3 regions of the Pseudomonas sp. XP1 genome follow, and region 2 is predicted to be linked to each of the others. Evidence: riboswitches for the same ligand, from Rfam matches in the RefSeq annotation. Region 2 holds a riboswitch; each other region holds the start of a gene.
The links. A riboswitch is a leader RNA that binds a small molecule or an ion and turns the genes downstream of it on or off. The one in region 2 is predicted to bind cobalamin.

Region 1 (5,581 bases), on a different contig from region 2:
CCACATACCGGGCCTCCAGGTCGCGCTCCCAATGCTTGCCCCCCTTGCCATAACCCAGGTAGGCATACCCGCCCGCAGGGTCGACATGGCTGCCGTCGATATCGAACCCGCGCACGTACAACGCCGTCAGGTTCAACCCCGGTACGCCATAGGCGCCCATGTTCAGGTCATAGCGCGCCTGCCACGACTTTTCGTTTGGTGCGTTGAAGTCCGACATCTGCACCGCGTTGGCAATGAAGATTGCCCCTCGCGTCACGTAGTCGAACGGCGTGTTGCCGTCCACCTGCTGCCAGCCCAGGCTGAAACCGTGCGGCCCGTGGTCGTAACGCGAGACCAGGCTCCAGGTGGTGTTGTCGATGTGCCCTGACAGCGCCTTGCCGGTGTCGGTGGTGCGGTACAGGTTTAGGTCGAGGGTTAGGCTGCGGCGCTCATCCAGGGCATGGCTGAGGGTGCTGCCCAGGTAATGCTGGTTCCAGCTGTCCTGGTAGCGTGAGGTGTACAGGCTGCCGCTGAAGACGGCGCCGGGGTTCCACACCACGCCGGCCAGGTCGAAGCTGTTGCCCTGGCGGCCATTGGAGTAGTTCACCACGAAACCCTGATCGTGGCTGGATGCATTGCGGTCGGCGTTCTCGTTGAAATGCCCTGCCACCAGCCTGAGGTTGTCGAACTCGGTACTGTCAAGGAAGAACCCGGTCGCGGTCTCGGGCAGCAGGCGGCTATCGGACGAACTGAACACCGGGGTCTTGACCCGTTGCTCACCGTAGGACAGCACGGTATCGGACATGCGCAGTTTCAGTGCCGCGCCGGCACGGCTGTATTCGTTCTTCGGGTGCCCCTCGTTATCCACCCCGAGCAAGCGTGCCTTGCCCACGCGCCCGCCGCCGCTGTCGAGTTGCACGCCCAGGTAGGCGTGGGCGTCGACCCCGACACCGATCAGCCCCTGGGTAAAACCGGACCGGAAGGTGCCCATCAGGCCATAGGCCCATTCCTCGGCCTTGCCGCTACGTTCATTGCGCGGCTTGTAGGCGTTGCGCCCGGCACTGTTGCGCCCGCCATGTTTGTAATCGCGCTGGTCGAATACGCTGCGGTTGAGCAGGCTCCAGCGGCCATCCTCGACAAAACCGTTGCTTTGCGACTGGGCGGAGTCGGCCAGTGCAGGGGGGGCGAGCAGGGCGCTGGCGAGCAGCAAAGGGACAGAGCGCGACATGGGCAGAACTTCCTGTTCAGGGGGCGCGAAAACGCAGGATGCGCGCGCCGTCGAAAGGGTCGATGAGGTAATGGGCGTGCACGCCGAAGGTGTTCAGCAGGCGCTCGGGTGTAAGCACCTCGAGCGGTTTGCCGAGGGCGACCAGGCGGCCCTTGTCGAGCACCGCGATGCGGTCGCAGGTGAGCGCCTGGTTGAGGTCGTGCAGGGCCACCAGGGTGGTCACCGGCAAGGCCTGCACCTGCTGCAACAGGCTCAGCTGGTGCTGGATATCCAGGTGGTTGGTCGGCTCGTCCAGCAGCAGCACCTGCGGCCGCTGTGCCAAAGCACGGGCGATGTGCACGCGCTGGCGTTCGCCACCTGACAGCGACCCCCACAGGCGTGTGCGCAGGTGCAGGGCGTCGAGGTCGGCCAGGGCCTGTTCGACGATCGCGTGGTCCTCCCGGGAGAACGGCGCCAGCGCCGACAGCCAGGGGGTGCGGCCCAGGGCAACGGCATCGAACACGCTGATCGCATCGAGGGTGTCGGCCTGCTGTTCGACCAGCGCCAAGGCCTGGGCGACCCGGCGGCGGGGCAACCGTGCGAGCGGTTCCCCCAGCAGTTGCACGCCGCCGTTGCCTGGCTTGCGCAGCCCGGCCAGCACCTTCAGCAGCGAGGATTTGCCGGAGCCGTTGGGGCCGACGATGCCCAGGGTTTCACCGGCGACAACGCTCAGTTCGATATTGCTGAGCACGGTATTGCCGGCCAGTTGCAGCCCCAGGTTCTGGCAACTCAAGGGGGCCATCCGTACCGCCGTCATGACCGTCATGGGCGCCCCCGGCGGCTGATCAGGATCAACGCGAAGACCGGTGCGCCGAGCAGCGCGGTGACCACGCCAACCGGGATCACCTGGCCAGGGATCAAGGTGCGCGACAGGATGTCGGCGGCAATCAGGAACAGTGCCCCGCCCAGTGCGCTGGCGGGCAGCAGGCGGCTGTGCCCGGGGCCTAGCAGCAGGCGCAGGGCATGGGGGATCACCAGCCCGACAAAACCGATGGCGCCGACGATGGACACCATCACGGCGGTCACCAGCGCCGCGCAGCTGATCAGCAGCAACTGGGTACGCCGCACCGGGATGCCGAGCGACGCCGCCGAGTCGGCACCGAAGGTGAAGGCATCCAAGGCACGGCGATGCCACAGGCACACCAGCAGCCCGAACAGTACAACCGGCACGGCCAGCCACACCGAAGGCCAACGTACGCCACTGAGGTTGCCCAGCAGCCAGAACAGGATGCCGCGTGCCTGCTCGGCGGTGGCCGACATGGTGATGAGGAAGGCGGTAAGGGCGTTGAACAGTTGCGAGCCGGCGATCCCGGCAAGGATCACCTGGGCATTGTTGCTGCTGGGGCCGGCTGCCCGGGCCAGTACCAGTACCAGGGCGAACGCTGCCAGGGCGCCGATGAAGGCGCCGCCAGACATGCTCAGCGCCAGGCTGCCGAAGCCCAGCAGGCCCACCAGCACCGCACCGGTCGAGGCGCCGGCAGACAGCCCCAGCAGGTAAGGCTCGGCCAACGGGTTGCGCAACAGTGCCTGGAGGATCACGCCGCAGGTGGCAAGGCCGGCGCCGCAGGCCGCAGCAACCAGGGTGCGGGGCAGGCGGTAGTTCCAGACGATGCCGGCGTCGATCGGTTCGACCGGGTAGCCGGCCTGCCACAGGTGGTTGGCCAGCACCTGGCTGACCACGCCGGGCGACAGGTTGGTTTCGCCGATGGCGGTGCCGGCCATCAGGGCTGCCAACAGGGCGGCCAGGGCAACGGCGATGCAGGGTAGCAGGCGCATCATCACTGGGCTGCTTTGCCGCTGGCGAAGGCGGCAGCCAGCGTCTGCAGGCCGCTGAACAAGCGAATGCCGGCCTGCATGGCGTCGGCGTCGAGGATGATGATGCGGTCGTGCTTCACCGCGTCCATGTTGCGCGTTACCGGGTCGCTACGCAGGAATGCCAGCTTCTTCTCGTAGTCGTCGGCGGGGTAGCGGCGGCGGTCCATGCGGGCAATGATCAGCCAGGTGGGGTTGGCCTTGGCCAGGGTTTCCCAACCTACGGTCGGCCATTCTTCGCTGGACTCGACCACGTTGCGCACGCCGAGGGTACGCAGCATGAAGTCGGCGACCCCCTGGCGGCCCGCCACGTAGGGGTCGGTGTGCAGGTCGGCGCTGGAGAACCAGAACAGCGCCGAGGTGGCGCCCAGGTCCTTGTCGGCCAGTTGCGCCCTGGCACTGTCCAGGCGGCTTCTGAGCTCGGTATTCAGGGCCGTGCCACGGTCCTGTACGTCGAAGATTGCCGCCAGCTGGCTGACGCTCTTGTAGATGGTGTCGACCTGGAACGCCTGCAGGCGGGTGCCATCGGCGCCCACCAGGTTGTCCTTGCCTTCGCAGTCCGACGGCAGCAGGTAGGTGGGGATGCCCAGTTCATCGAACTGCTCGCGGGTGCCGACCACGCCCTGGGCACCGACCATCCATTCGAACTGCACCGTCACCAGTTGCGGGCGCTTGCCCACTACCGCCTCGAAGCTGGGTTCGTTGTCGGCCAGGCGCGGCACCTTGGCGTTCTGCATCTGGTACTCGGGCAGCACGTTGTTGAACCACAGCGAGGTGGCTGCCAGTTTGTCGCCCAGCCCCAGCGCGTAGAGCATCTCGGTACCGGCCTGGCCAATGGTGACCGTGCGTTGCGGCGCCTGGGCGAAGGTTTGCGGCTTGCCGCAGTTGTCGACCGTCAGCGGGTAATGGGTGGCAGCAGCCTGGGCCAGGCCGGTGAGGCCGAGGCCGGCGAGCAGGGTGGCAAAACGGGGCAGCATGCTGGGCGATCTCCTATCGGACAGTTCGGGTGAGGAACGCACGGACAGGCATCGCCGAGCCCCCGCTGGCGGCAGGGGCAACACTGATGGCCAATCCCGGACACCCCGCCGGTTGGTGAATGTAGGCCGGCAGGTCTCCTGACTGGTGCGTCATGGCCTGGCTCCGGCCTTCCCGGGTTCGTGGCCCAGTGGCATCGATGGAGCAGGCTCGGCACCTACAGTTGCGGGGGCAGTTCCGTTTGGCCCGAATTGGCGGGCCTGGGATTCCCTATTGATTCCGTGGTGGAAACCGGCGGCCGGCATGGTAGACCATCGTGCCGCCGGGTGAAAACGCTTTTCAAAAGTACTTCAGCCAGGTGATGTCGCGCCGCTGCGCCTTGAGGCGGGCGAACCAGCGCACCGGCAGGTACAGCGAAACCGCCAGCAGCGCTGCCCCCAGCCACACCGCAGGGATGCCGTCGAAGCCGAAGTAGTCGCCATGGTTGCGGCCAAACAGCGCCACGCTGGCCAGGTACAGCAGCTTCAGCACATACAGGTGCAGCAGGTAGAAGAACATCGGTGCCGCGCCGAACACCGCCAGGGCACTGATCCACCGGGCCTGGCCGGCGCGTTCGAAGGCGCGCAGCAACAGCAGGCCGCAGCCCAGGGTCAGGGCCAGGAACAGCAGCGACGGCGGGTATTTGGTGATGTTGAAGAAGCTCATCAGGGTTTGCGTGACGGTCGGGTAAGCGCTCCACGGCGCCTCGCCGTAGCCGTTGACCAGGCGCAGCGCAACAAAGCCCAGCAGCGCGATCAGCCCGGCCAGCAGCAGGCGATGCTGGCGTTGGCCGGCCTCGCTGGCACGGGCGAACCATGGGCCCAGGCCATAGCCCAGGGCGATGACACCGATCCACGGCAGCACCGGGTAAGAGGTACGCAGACGCAGGCTTTCGGAGTACTCCAGCCAACCCCGGTCATGCAGGATCGCCCAAGGCACATGCAAGGCTGATTCGACGCCGAAGTGCAGGCCATCGAGCAGGTTGTGGCCGGCGATGATGATTGCGCCCAGGGCGATCAGGGCGGCGCGTGGCAACCAGACCAGCAGCGACAGGGCGATCATGCTCACGCCGATGGCCCAGATCACCTGCAGGTAGATGACGCTGGGTGGCAGCTGGAACGTCCAGGCGAAGTTGACCAGGGTGAATTCCAGCACCACCAGGAACAGCCCGCGCTTGAACAGGAACGCCGAGACATCGCCGCGGCCCTGGTGTTTCTCGCCGTACAGCCAGGCCGACAGCCCGGTCAGCATGACGAACACCGGCGCGCACAGGTGGGCCAGGGTGCGGCTGAAGAACAGCGAAGGCTCGGTGGTATCGATGGCCATCGGGTCGCTGACCTGGCGGTGCAGGAAGAAGGTTTCGCGGACGTGGTCCAGGAGCATGAACAGGATCACCAGGCCGCGCAGGGCATCGATGCTCTGCAGGCGCTGGGTGAGCAGGGTGGGGGTGGCACTGGCGCTTGTCATGGGAATTCGCTGATAGGAATGGATGTCAACTGAAACGTTATC
Region 2 (5,581 bases):
GTGCCCGATTGCTCGGGCTGCTGTTATATGCGCACCACGCCACCATAATACATCCGTGGCAGATCGGGAACGGCCAGTCACGAATTGATAGCCTGCAATGCATTTATTGCGGCGTTTACAGGTGCAGGTACTCGTCCAGCGCCAGCTGGTCGAGCAGTACCTGGTCGTGGGACGCCACCACCAGCGCCCCGCGAAACTGCCCGAGCATGTGTTCCAGTGCGGCCAGCGATGGCAGGTCCAGGTGGTTGCCGGGTTCGTCCAGCAATAACAGGTCGAGCGGCCGTTCGCGGTATAGCACGGCGGCCAGTGCCGCCTTCATCCGCTCACCCCCGCTGAGCAGGCTGCTGGGTAGTTCGATGCGGGCCGCATCCAGGCCCAGTTGCGCCAGGCGGCTGCGCAAGTCGCCCTGGGCCAGCGTCGGGTTTGCCTGGCGCAGGTGCTCGAGCACACTGGTATTGCCTGGCAGTGCGCTGCAGTGCTGGTCGAGCAGGGCGGTTTCCCCACTGAGGCGCAGGCTCTCGGTTGGTGCTGGCAACTCACCGTTCATCAGCCTGAGCAGGGTGGACTTGCCACTGCCATTGGCGCCTACCAGGCCCACCCGCTGGCCCAGGCACACGCGCAGGTTCAGTGGTTTGCGCGTCCCGCGTGGCAGGCGCAGCGCCTGCAGGGCCAGCACTTCGCGGCCTGGATGACGCTGCGGCGTGGGTGCATGCAGGGTAATGGCGCTGTCCTGCTCGACTTCGCGGGCGGCGTCACGCACTTTGCCCTGCAGCGCCTGCCGGGCGTCGCGATGGTCGCGGCGCTGTTTGCCCGCAGTGGCCTGACTGCGCTCCTGCTGGCGGTCGACCAGGATCTTGGCCTGGTTGGCGTGCCTGGCATTGCGCCCGGCGCGGGCTTGATGACGTTCCAGGTCTTCGCGCTGACGCTGCAGTTCGCGCGCCTGGCGTTGCTCCTCCTGTTTCAGCCGGGCAAGTTGCTGTTGGGCCTGCGCTGTCTGGCTGGCTTTCTGGGCCGAATAGAAGGTGTAGTTGCCGCCATAGGCCCGCAAGCCCAGGCTGGATAATTCGACGATGCGCGTCATGTGCGCGAGCAGGCTGCGATCATGGCTGATCACCAGCAAACCCCGGTCCCAGGCTTCGATCATGCCCAATAGTTGGGCGCGGGCGTCGCTGTCCAGGTGATTGCTCGGTTCGTCGAGTATCAGGTAGTCCGCTTCGCTGAGCCAGGCGCCGACCAGCGCCACGCGCATGGCCTGACCACCGCTCAGGCTGTGGGCGGGCTGGTGCCAGTCGAGTTGGCCCAGGCCGTGGCGTTGCAGGTGCCCCTGCAATTGCTCGCGAATATCCCAACGTTCGCCGACGGCGTCGAAGTCACTGGGTGCGACACTGCCTTGCTCGATGCGCTCCAGCGCAGCGAGCACCGCGCCCACCTGGGCCAGGTCGGCGACCGTGGCGCTGTGCTCGATCACCTGCTGGTCCAGAAGATGGACGCGCCCAAGGCGCCGACACTGGCCGCTGCTTGGTTCGCGCTGGCCGGCAAGTATCTGCCCGAGCAGGCTCTTGCCCACACCGTTGCGCCCGACCAGGCCGGTGCGGCGTTGGTCGAAGGTTTCGCTGAGGTCGGTAAATAACAGCCTGCCGTCAGGCAAGGCCAGGGAGACGCTGTCCAGCGTCAGGATCGACGTGTTCGTCATGCACAACTCCACAAATGCCGCGACATCTCCGGAGCGAACCGGAGGCTGAAGACTGGCCGTCGAAGGGACGGCGGCATCAATGGCGCATTGGACGAATACCTCGTGACAGGGGAATGCGTAGCCTAACGGATAGAGGCATTGTTGTCGCGGGAAAACACATTCCGCGAGTGCGCCACGGACCCTGTGGGTGCGGGTTCACCCGCGAGACAGGCGACGCGGTGGATGGCACGGGCTTCGCCCGTGTTCGCGGGTAAACCCGCTCCCACATGGCCGGCGTCGCCCTTAAGGCGTGCACCGGACCTGCAGGGCCGCGCATGCCCCTGGTTCAGCGCCCCACCAAACGCCTGGTCCAATCGCCGCCGTGGCTCTGCTGGCACGCCTCTTCACTGTCAAACCGTACATGCCAGGCTGGATGATCCAGCTGAATGCCGGCCTGCTCCAGCGCAAGGCCCGTCAGCGCGAGCATGCGCATTTTGGCGTCGCCCGCCAAGGCGGCGGCCTTTTCGGCCTCTCGCTCGAATACCCAGGTAATACGCAGGCTGGCCGGAAAATCCTCGAGAGCCAGACGATGGGTAAGCCAGCTGAAACCGACGATCTCCGCCTTGGCGGTTTCGCAGGCTTCGGTCAGGCAAGCCACCAGCTCACGCTCCAGGCGTGCCATATCGCGCTTGTTCAGGGGTTTCACCGTGGGCCTCGCTGCTCAAAGCCACCACTCTAACGCAGTTGCGGCGCTTGTTGTCGGCCAGCCCGACAGCAATGGTTGACCACCCGCCAGCCACTGCGTAGCCTTGCCACTTCGAGGTTCTTCGGCCAGGCCGAAGCTAAGACGGGAACGCGGTACAAGCCGCGGCTGCCCCCGCAACTGTAAGCACCGACAACGGATCGACACAGCCACTGCGCCCGCGCGCGGGAAGGCGTCATCCCGCCAGCCTGCTGCACCAGCGGGCACATGGAACGGTGCGAGCCAGGAGACCTGCCTCGTCACGTTTTCGACTTTCAACCGGGCGGGGTGATCCGGTGGCGAACAAGCCCGGCCGGCCTGGCCTGCGGCTGTCGTCCTGCATGCCCGCGCCAATCTGCCAAGGGCAATGCGACATGAAAACACTGGCCAAGCTCCCCGTCACCATCGTCACCGGCTTCCTCGGCTCGGGCAAGACCACCTTGCTGCGCCACATGCTCGACAACGCCCAGGGCCGCCGCATTGCGGTGATCGTCAACGAGTTCGGCGAACTGGGCATCGACGGCGAAATCCTCAAGCAGTGCAGCATCGGTTGCACCGAAGAAGAAGCCACCGGTCGCGTCTACGAGCTGGCCAACGGCTGCCTGTGCTGCACCGTGCAGGAAGAGTTCTTCCCGGTGATGCGCGAGCTGGTGGCACGCCGTGGCGACCTGGACCATATCCTCATCGAAACCAGCGGCCTGGCCCTGCCCAAACCGCTGGTGCAAGCCTTCCAGTGGCCGGAAATCCGCAATGCCTGCACCGTCGACGCGGTGATCACGGTAGTCGACAGCCCGGCCGTGGCCGCCGGCACCTTCGCCGCCTACCCGGACCAGGTCGATGCCCAGCGCAAGCTCGACCCCAACCTGGACCACGAGTCACCGCTGCACGAACTGTTCGCCGACCAGCTGGCCAGCGCCGACCTGGTGGTGCTGAACAAGGCCGACCTGATCGACGCCGAAGGCCTGGCCAAGGTCCGCGCCGAGGTGGCCGAAGAACTGCCGCCGGCGGTCAAAGTGATCGAAGCCAGCAGCGGCAAGCTGCCGCTGGAAGTGCTGCTGGGCGTGGGTGCCGAGTCCGAGGCGCACATCGATGGCCGCCGTACCCACCACGACTCGCACCATGACGGCGATGACCATGACGATCACGACCACGATGCCTTCGACTCCATCTCCATCGACCTGCCAGAAGCCGACGAAAGCCTGCTGCTCGACGCCCTGACCCAGTTGGTGGTGGAATTCGGCATCCTGCGCGCCAAAGGCTTCGCTGCCATCCCGGGCAAGCCGATGCGCTTGCTGGTACAGGGCGTGGGCACCCGTTTCGACAAGCACTTCGACCGCGCCTGGCGCACCGACGAACCGCGCATCACCCGCCTGGTGCTGATCGGCCAGGACCTCGACGCCGCCCAGCTGGAAGCGCGCCTGCGCCAGGCACTGGGCGCCTGACCCATGCACCTGCTGCGGACCCAGCCCGGCGGCTTCGTGCCGGATGACAGCATTGCCGACCTCGGCCAGACGCCCGCCGAGCTGGTGATTCTCTGCAGCGGCGATTCCCATCTGGCATTGCTCGCCGATACCGCCGAGCAATTGCCCCAGGATTACCCCAGCCTGCGCCTGGCCAACCCGATGCAGGTACAGAACCATGCCTCGGTCGACCTTTACGTCGACCAGGTACTTCGCCATGCCAAGGTCATCCTGGTGTCGCTGCACGGTGGCGTCGGCTACTGGCGCTATGGCGTCGAGCAGCTGGTCGAGCTGGCCGGCCGAGGCGTGCAACTGATCCTGGTGCCGGGCGACGACCGCCCGGACCCGGAACTGACCAGCCTGGGCAGTGTCAGCGGCGAGCAGGCCGAACGCCTCTGGCACTACTTGCGCCAGGGCGGCAAGGCCAACGCCATCAACCTGTTCAACTGCCTGGCCAGCCAGTGGCTGGGCCGCGACTATGCCTGGGACGAACCACAGCCTTTGCCGCGCACTGCCGTGTATCACCCGGCCAAGGGCAGCGCCACGCTGGAGGACTGGTACCCGCAGTGGCACCCCGAACAGCCAGTGGCGCCGCTGCTGTTCTACCGCTCGCACCTGCAGGCGGCCAACACCGCGTTCATCGATGTGTTCTGCCAGCGCCTGCAGGCCGCCGGGCTCAACCCGTTGCCGATCGCGGTGGCCAGCCTAAAGGAAAGCGCCTGCCTGGAGCAGGTCGAAGCCTGGCTGGACGAGGTGGGGGCCGAAGTGCTGGTCAACACCACCGGCTTTGCCCTGTCCAGCCCCGAACGCCCCAACCTGCGCCCGTTCCGTCGCGACATCCCGGTGCTGCAGGCCATCTGCGCACAAGACAACCAGCCCGGCTGGGAAGCCAGCGAGCAGGGCCTGGGGGCGCGTGACCTGGCCATGCACATTGCCTTGCCCGAACTGGACGGGCGCATCATCACCCGCCCGGTCAGTTTCAAGGACATGGCCTGGCGCAGCGAGCGCAGCCAGTCCGACGTGGTCTGCTACCGCGCCCACCCCGAGCGCATGGACTTTGTCGCCGAACTGGCCCGCCGCTGGGTCGAGCTGGCGCGCCTGCCGAATGCGCAAAAGCGCGTGGCCCTGGTGCTGGCCAACTACCCGACCCGGGATGGCCGCATTGGCAACGGCGTTGGCCTGGACACGCCAGCGGCGGCGCTGAACATTCTCAAGGCCCTGCAGGCCGAAGGCTATCCGCTGGCCGACTTGCCGGGCAGTGGCACGCAACTGATCCACCAGTTGCTCGGCGGCGTGACCAACGACCTCGACCATCTGGACCTGCGCCCCTGTGCGCAGAGCCTGAGCCTGGCCGACTACCAGGCCGCCTTCGAGCGCCTGCCAGAGGCCAACCGCCAGGCTGTGCTGGAGCGTTGGGGGCCGCCGCAGCAAGACCCGATGTACCGCAGTGGCCGGCTGATGGTGGCCGGCCTGCGCTTTGGCTTGACCTTCGTCGGCATTCAGCCGGCGCGGGGTTACCAGGTGGACCCCAGCGCGGTGTACCACGATCCGGACCTGGTGCCGCCGCACGGCTACCTGGCGTTTCACTTCTGGCTGCGCCATGCCTTTGCCGCCGACGCGGTGATCCATGTCGGCAAGCACGGCAACCTCGAATGGCTGCCCGGCAAGGGCGTCGGGTTGTCGGCGCAGTGCTGGCCGGACGCCTTG
Region 3 (3,938 bases), on a different contig from region 2:
GCGTACACATAACCCTTCGGTACATGGGCGCCGAAACCTTCGGCGATCAGCGTCATGCCGATCATGATCAGGAAGCCCAGGGCCAACATCACCACGGTCGGGTTGTCGTTGATGAAGTTGGCCAACGGGTCGGCGGCTACCATCATGACGATCACGGCAGTGATAACGGCAATGATCATGATCGGCAGGTGTTCGGTCATGCCCACGGCGGTGATGATGCTGTCGACCGAGAAGACGATGTCCAGCAACAGGATCTGGAAGATCGCCGCGGCAAAGCCCAGGGTAACCGTCGACGACACCTTGGCTTCTTCCTTGGCCCCGTGCGGGTCGACGTTCTCGTGGATTTCCTTGGTCGCCTTCCACAGCAGGAACAGGCCACCGGCAATCAGGATCACGTCCTTCCAGGAGAAGGCATTGCCGAACACTTCGAACACCGGGTCGGTCAGCTGGACGATCCAAGCCACCGTGCTGAGCAAGGCCAGGCGCATGACCAAGGCCATGCTGATACCGATACGGCGCGCCTTGGAGCGGTACTCCACCGGCAGCTTGTTGGTCAGGATGGAGATGAAGATCAGGTTGTCGATGCCCAGCACGACTTCCATGGCCACCAGCGTAGCCAGGGCAACCCAGGCGGTAGGGCTAGCGACGAGTTCCAGCAAGTATTCCATTGTTCAAATCCTGCAGCAGCGGTTGGGGGTCAGATTTCCTGGGTGTCTTCTTTCTTGTCGGCGTCCTTGGGCTTGTGCCCTTCGCTGCCGATGGCCTCGCTCAACGCCTGCTGTGCGGCCTTGTTGGTGTCGTCGATGGCCTGCTTGGCCGACTGCGCGGCCTGGTCGAGCATCTGCTGGGCGGATTTCTCGGCCTGCTCGCAACCGGCCAGGGTGAACAGGGCCAAAGCCAGCACCAGCGGCGTACCGATGGATTTTAGTTGCAGCATGGGTTCCTCGCTTTTCATGTTCCTGCGGCGCACACGGCGCTGATGGAGTCGCATTCTAAAGAGCGCAACACATCCGGAAAATTCGTATTTTCAGCGGTTATACTTCGGTTTTTACGAATCCGGAAACATACCGATGCTCAACTATCGGCAGTTGCACTACTTCTGGGCCGTGGCCAAGACCGGCAGCATCGCCCGCGCCAGCGAACAGTTGAACCTGACCCCGCAAACCATCAGCGGGCAAATCAGCTTGTTCGAACAGACATACGGCCTGGAGTTGTTCCAGCGCGTGGGGCGCCAGCTGGAGCTGACCGAAACAGGGCGCCAGACGCTGATCTATGCCGAACAGATGTTCCAGTTGGGTAGCGAGCTGGAGGCCATGCTGCGGGCCGGCCCGCAGGAGCAGATCCTGTTCCGCGTGGGCGTGGCGGACGTGGTGCCAAAGTCCATCGTCTACCGCCTGCTGGCACCGACCATGGAGCTGGACGACGTGCTGCGTATCAACTGCCGCGAAGACAAGCTCGAACGGCTGCTGGCGGACCTGGCGATCCAGCGCCTGGACCTGGTGATTTCCGACAGCCCCATGCCCAGCCACCTGGACATCAAGGGTTATAGCCAGAAACTGGGCGAGTGCGGGCTGAGCTTCTTCGCCACTCCGGCGCTGGCACAACGCCTGGAAGGCCCCTTCCCCGCCTGCCTGCAGGATGCGCCATTGCTCATCCCCGGGCAGGAAACCGTGGTACGCAGCCGCCTGCTGCGCTGGCTGGGTGAGCAACAGGTGCAGCCACGGATCGTTGGCGAATTCGATGACAGTGCCTTGATGCAGGCGTTCGGGCAGTCGGGCAGCGGCATCTTCGTCGCGCCCAGCGTGATCGCCGAGGAGGTATGCCGCCAATACGGCGTGGAGCTGATCGGGCAGACCGAGGCAGTGCACGAGTCGTTCTATGCCATTTCGGTAGAGCGCAAGGTCAAGCACCCGGGGATCGTGGCAATTACCGAGGGGGCGCGACGAGAGTTGTTTCATTGGTAGCAGGCGGATTTGACGCCTCCCGCGTTTCAATGGTCATATGCCCGCCAGTTTCAGGTGCCCTGCGCCGCCGCGCGCAGGGTGAAACGGGAAGCCGGTGCGTCGTGTTGCCCACGACAAGTCCGGCGCTGCCCCCGCAACGGTAAGCGAGCGAACCCTTCGAGATACCACTGTGCACCTGCATGGGAAGGTGAAGGTTTCATGCCCCTCGCAAGCCCGGAGACCGGCCTGAAGCTTCACTTGGCAACCCGCGGTGGGCGGGCGCAGGCCGGTATCCGTGCGCGCGTCTGTGTGCACGGTGCGCCTTTGCGTGTTTTCCACCGGGATCCATTCATTCCTGCAGTAGTGGAACGACATGTCCCGTATCTTCAAGCTTCACCCTCTGGCGGCCTGCCTGGCCGTTTCCCTGCCGGCACTGGCCGATGACCTCGACCGACAGCCACTGGCCCTGCCCTCCACGGCCATCACTGACACCCTCGACAGCTACGCCATCGACCTGGCCACGCCGACCCAGGCTGGCTCGCGTCTTGGCCTCAGCGCCCTGGAGACACCGGCCAGCACCAGCAGCATCAGCGCCAAGCAGATCCAGCAGCGCAACAACTTCACCGTACAGGACGCGGTGACCCGCTCACCGGGCATCAGCTACATCGGCTCCCCGGGCGACGGCGGCACGGGCCTGTCCGCCCGCGGCTTTACCGGGCACAACTCGGTGATGACACTGTTCGACGGGGCCCGCCTTTACACCGGTGCCGGCACCCAGACGTTCCCGGTCGACCCATGGATGGTCGAGCGCATCGATGTGATTCGCGGCCCGGCCTCGGTGCTTTATGGCGAAGGCGCCACCGGTGCGGTGGTCAACGTGGTCCCGAAGAAGCCGTTTGCCGGCGAGGTACGCAACCACCTGCGCCTGGGCTACGGTTCGTGGGACCGCCAGCAGCTCGGCCTGGACAGCGGCGGCAGCCTCGGCGAGCGCCTGAGCTACCGCCTGGCCCTGAACCAGCAAACCGGTAACGGTTGGGTCGACCGCACCCCGTCCCGCAGCCTGGCGCTGAGCGCCGCGCTGCGCTTCGACGCCAGCGACGACCTCAGCTTCACCCTCGCCCACGACCGCGGCGATGCGCAGCCTGCCAACTACTACGGCACCCCGCTGATCGACGGCCACTACCGCAGCAGCCTGCGCAAGAAGAACTACAACGTGCAGGACGACGTGCAGCATTACGTCGATGAATGGACCCGCCTGAACACCGACTGGGCTTTGAACGACCACCTGAGCGCCAGCAACCAGCTGTACTACATCAAGAGCCGCCGTCACTGGCGCAACGCCGAGGACTACAGCTGGGATACCGGGCACCAGCAGCTGCTGCGCGGCAGCTACCTGCAGATCAAGCACAACCAGGAACAGTTCGGCGATCGCCAGGCATTCACCCTCGACCACAGGCTGTTTGGCCTGGCCAGCAAGACCGTGGTCGGCGCCGAGTACAACAAAGTCCGCTTCAACGTCGACAGCAACGCACCCTACAACGATGCAGGCAGTGACTACATCGACCCATGGCAGCCGCAACCGGGTTGGTTTCACAGCGCCTCGCCGCTGCGCCCGCAAACCCTGTCCACCACCCACACCTTTGCCCTGTTCGCCGAAAACCGCCTGCAGTTGAGCGATCGGCTGTCACTGATCACCGGCGTGCGCCGCGACCAGAACCACATCGTCCAGGAGAAACTGACCACCGACAGCCGCAGCGACCGCAGCCTGCAAGGGGGCAACTGGCGTGCCGGGCTGGTGTTTGCAGTCAGCGACGACCTGTCGCTGTATGGCCAGTACTCCACCAGCGAGGACGGGGTCAACAACCTCATCAGCCTCAGCGCCAACCAGATGCACTACGACCTGACCGAGGCCAGACAGACCGAGGTGGGGCTGAAGCAGCGCTTCTGGGAGGGGCGTGGCGAATGGACATTGGCGGCCTACCACATCGTCAAGAA

Region 1: another riboswitch for cobalamin. It lies ahead of ACK1U9_RS11130 (ABC transporter substrate-binding protein); the one in region 2 lies ahead of cobW (cobalamin biosynthesis protein CobW).
Region 3: another riboswitch for cobalamin. It lies ahead of ACK1U9_RS11140 (TonB-dependent receptor); the one in region 2 lies ahead of cobW (cobalamin biosynthesis protein CobW).

What each region holds. Positions count from the first base shown of each region.
Region 1 covers NZ_JBNRIJ010000009.1:148,719-154,299, forward strand. Annotated here, with positions in the region: gene ACK1U9_RS11115 (OprD family porin) at 1-1,207, opposite strand, end outside; gene ACK1U9_RS11120 (ABC transporter ATP-binding protein) at 1,224-2,012, opposite strand; gene ACK1U9_RS11125 (FecCD family ABC transporter permease) at 2,009-3,025, opposite strand; gene ACK1U9_RS11130 (ABC transporter substrate-binding protein) at 3,025-4,035, opposite strand; cobalamin riboswitch at 4,147-4,344, opposite strand; gene ACK1U9_RS11135 (DUF1624 domain-containing protein) at 4,373-5,539, opposite strand.
Region 2 covers NZ_JBNRIJ010000025.1:74,909-80,489, forward strand. Annotated here, with positions in the region: gene ACK1U9_RS19325 (ATP-binding cassette domain-containing protein) at 116-1,693, opposite strand; gene ACK1U9_RS19330 (hypothetical protein) at 2,019-2,378, opposite strand; cobalamin riboswitch at 2,476-2,688, shown strand; gene cobW (cobalamin biosynthesis protein CobW) at 2,789-3,856, shown strand; gene cobN (cobaltochelatase subunit CobN) at 3,860-5,581, shown strand, end outside.
Region 3 covers NZ_JBNRIJ010000009.1:155,000-158,937, reverse strand. Annotated here, with positions in the region: gene ACK1U9_RS11155 (TerC family protein) at 1-668, opposite strand, end outside; gene ACK1U9_RS11150 (hypothetical protein) at 698-937, opposite strand; gene nhaR (transcriptional activator NhaR) at 1,071-1,964, shown strand; cobalamin riboswitch at 2,000-2,207, shown strand; partial or broken gene ACK1U9_RS11140 (TonB-dependent receptor) at 2,317-3,938, shown strand, end outside.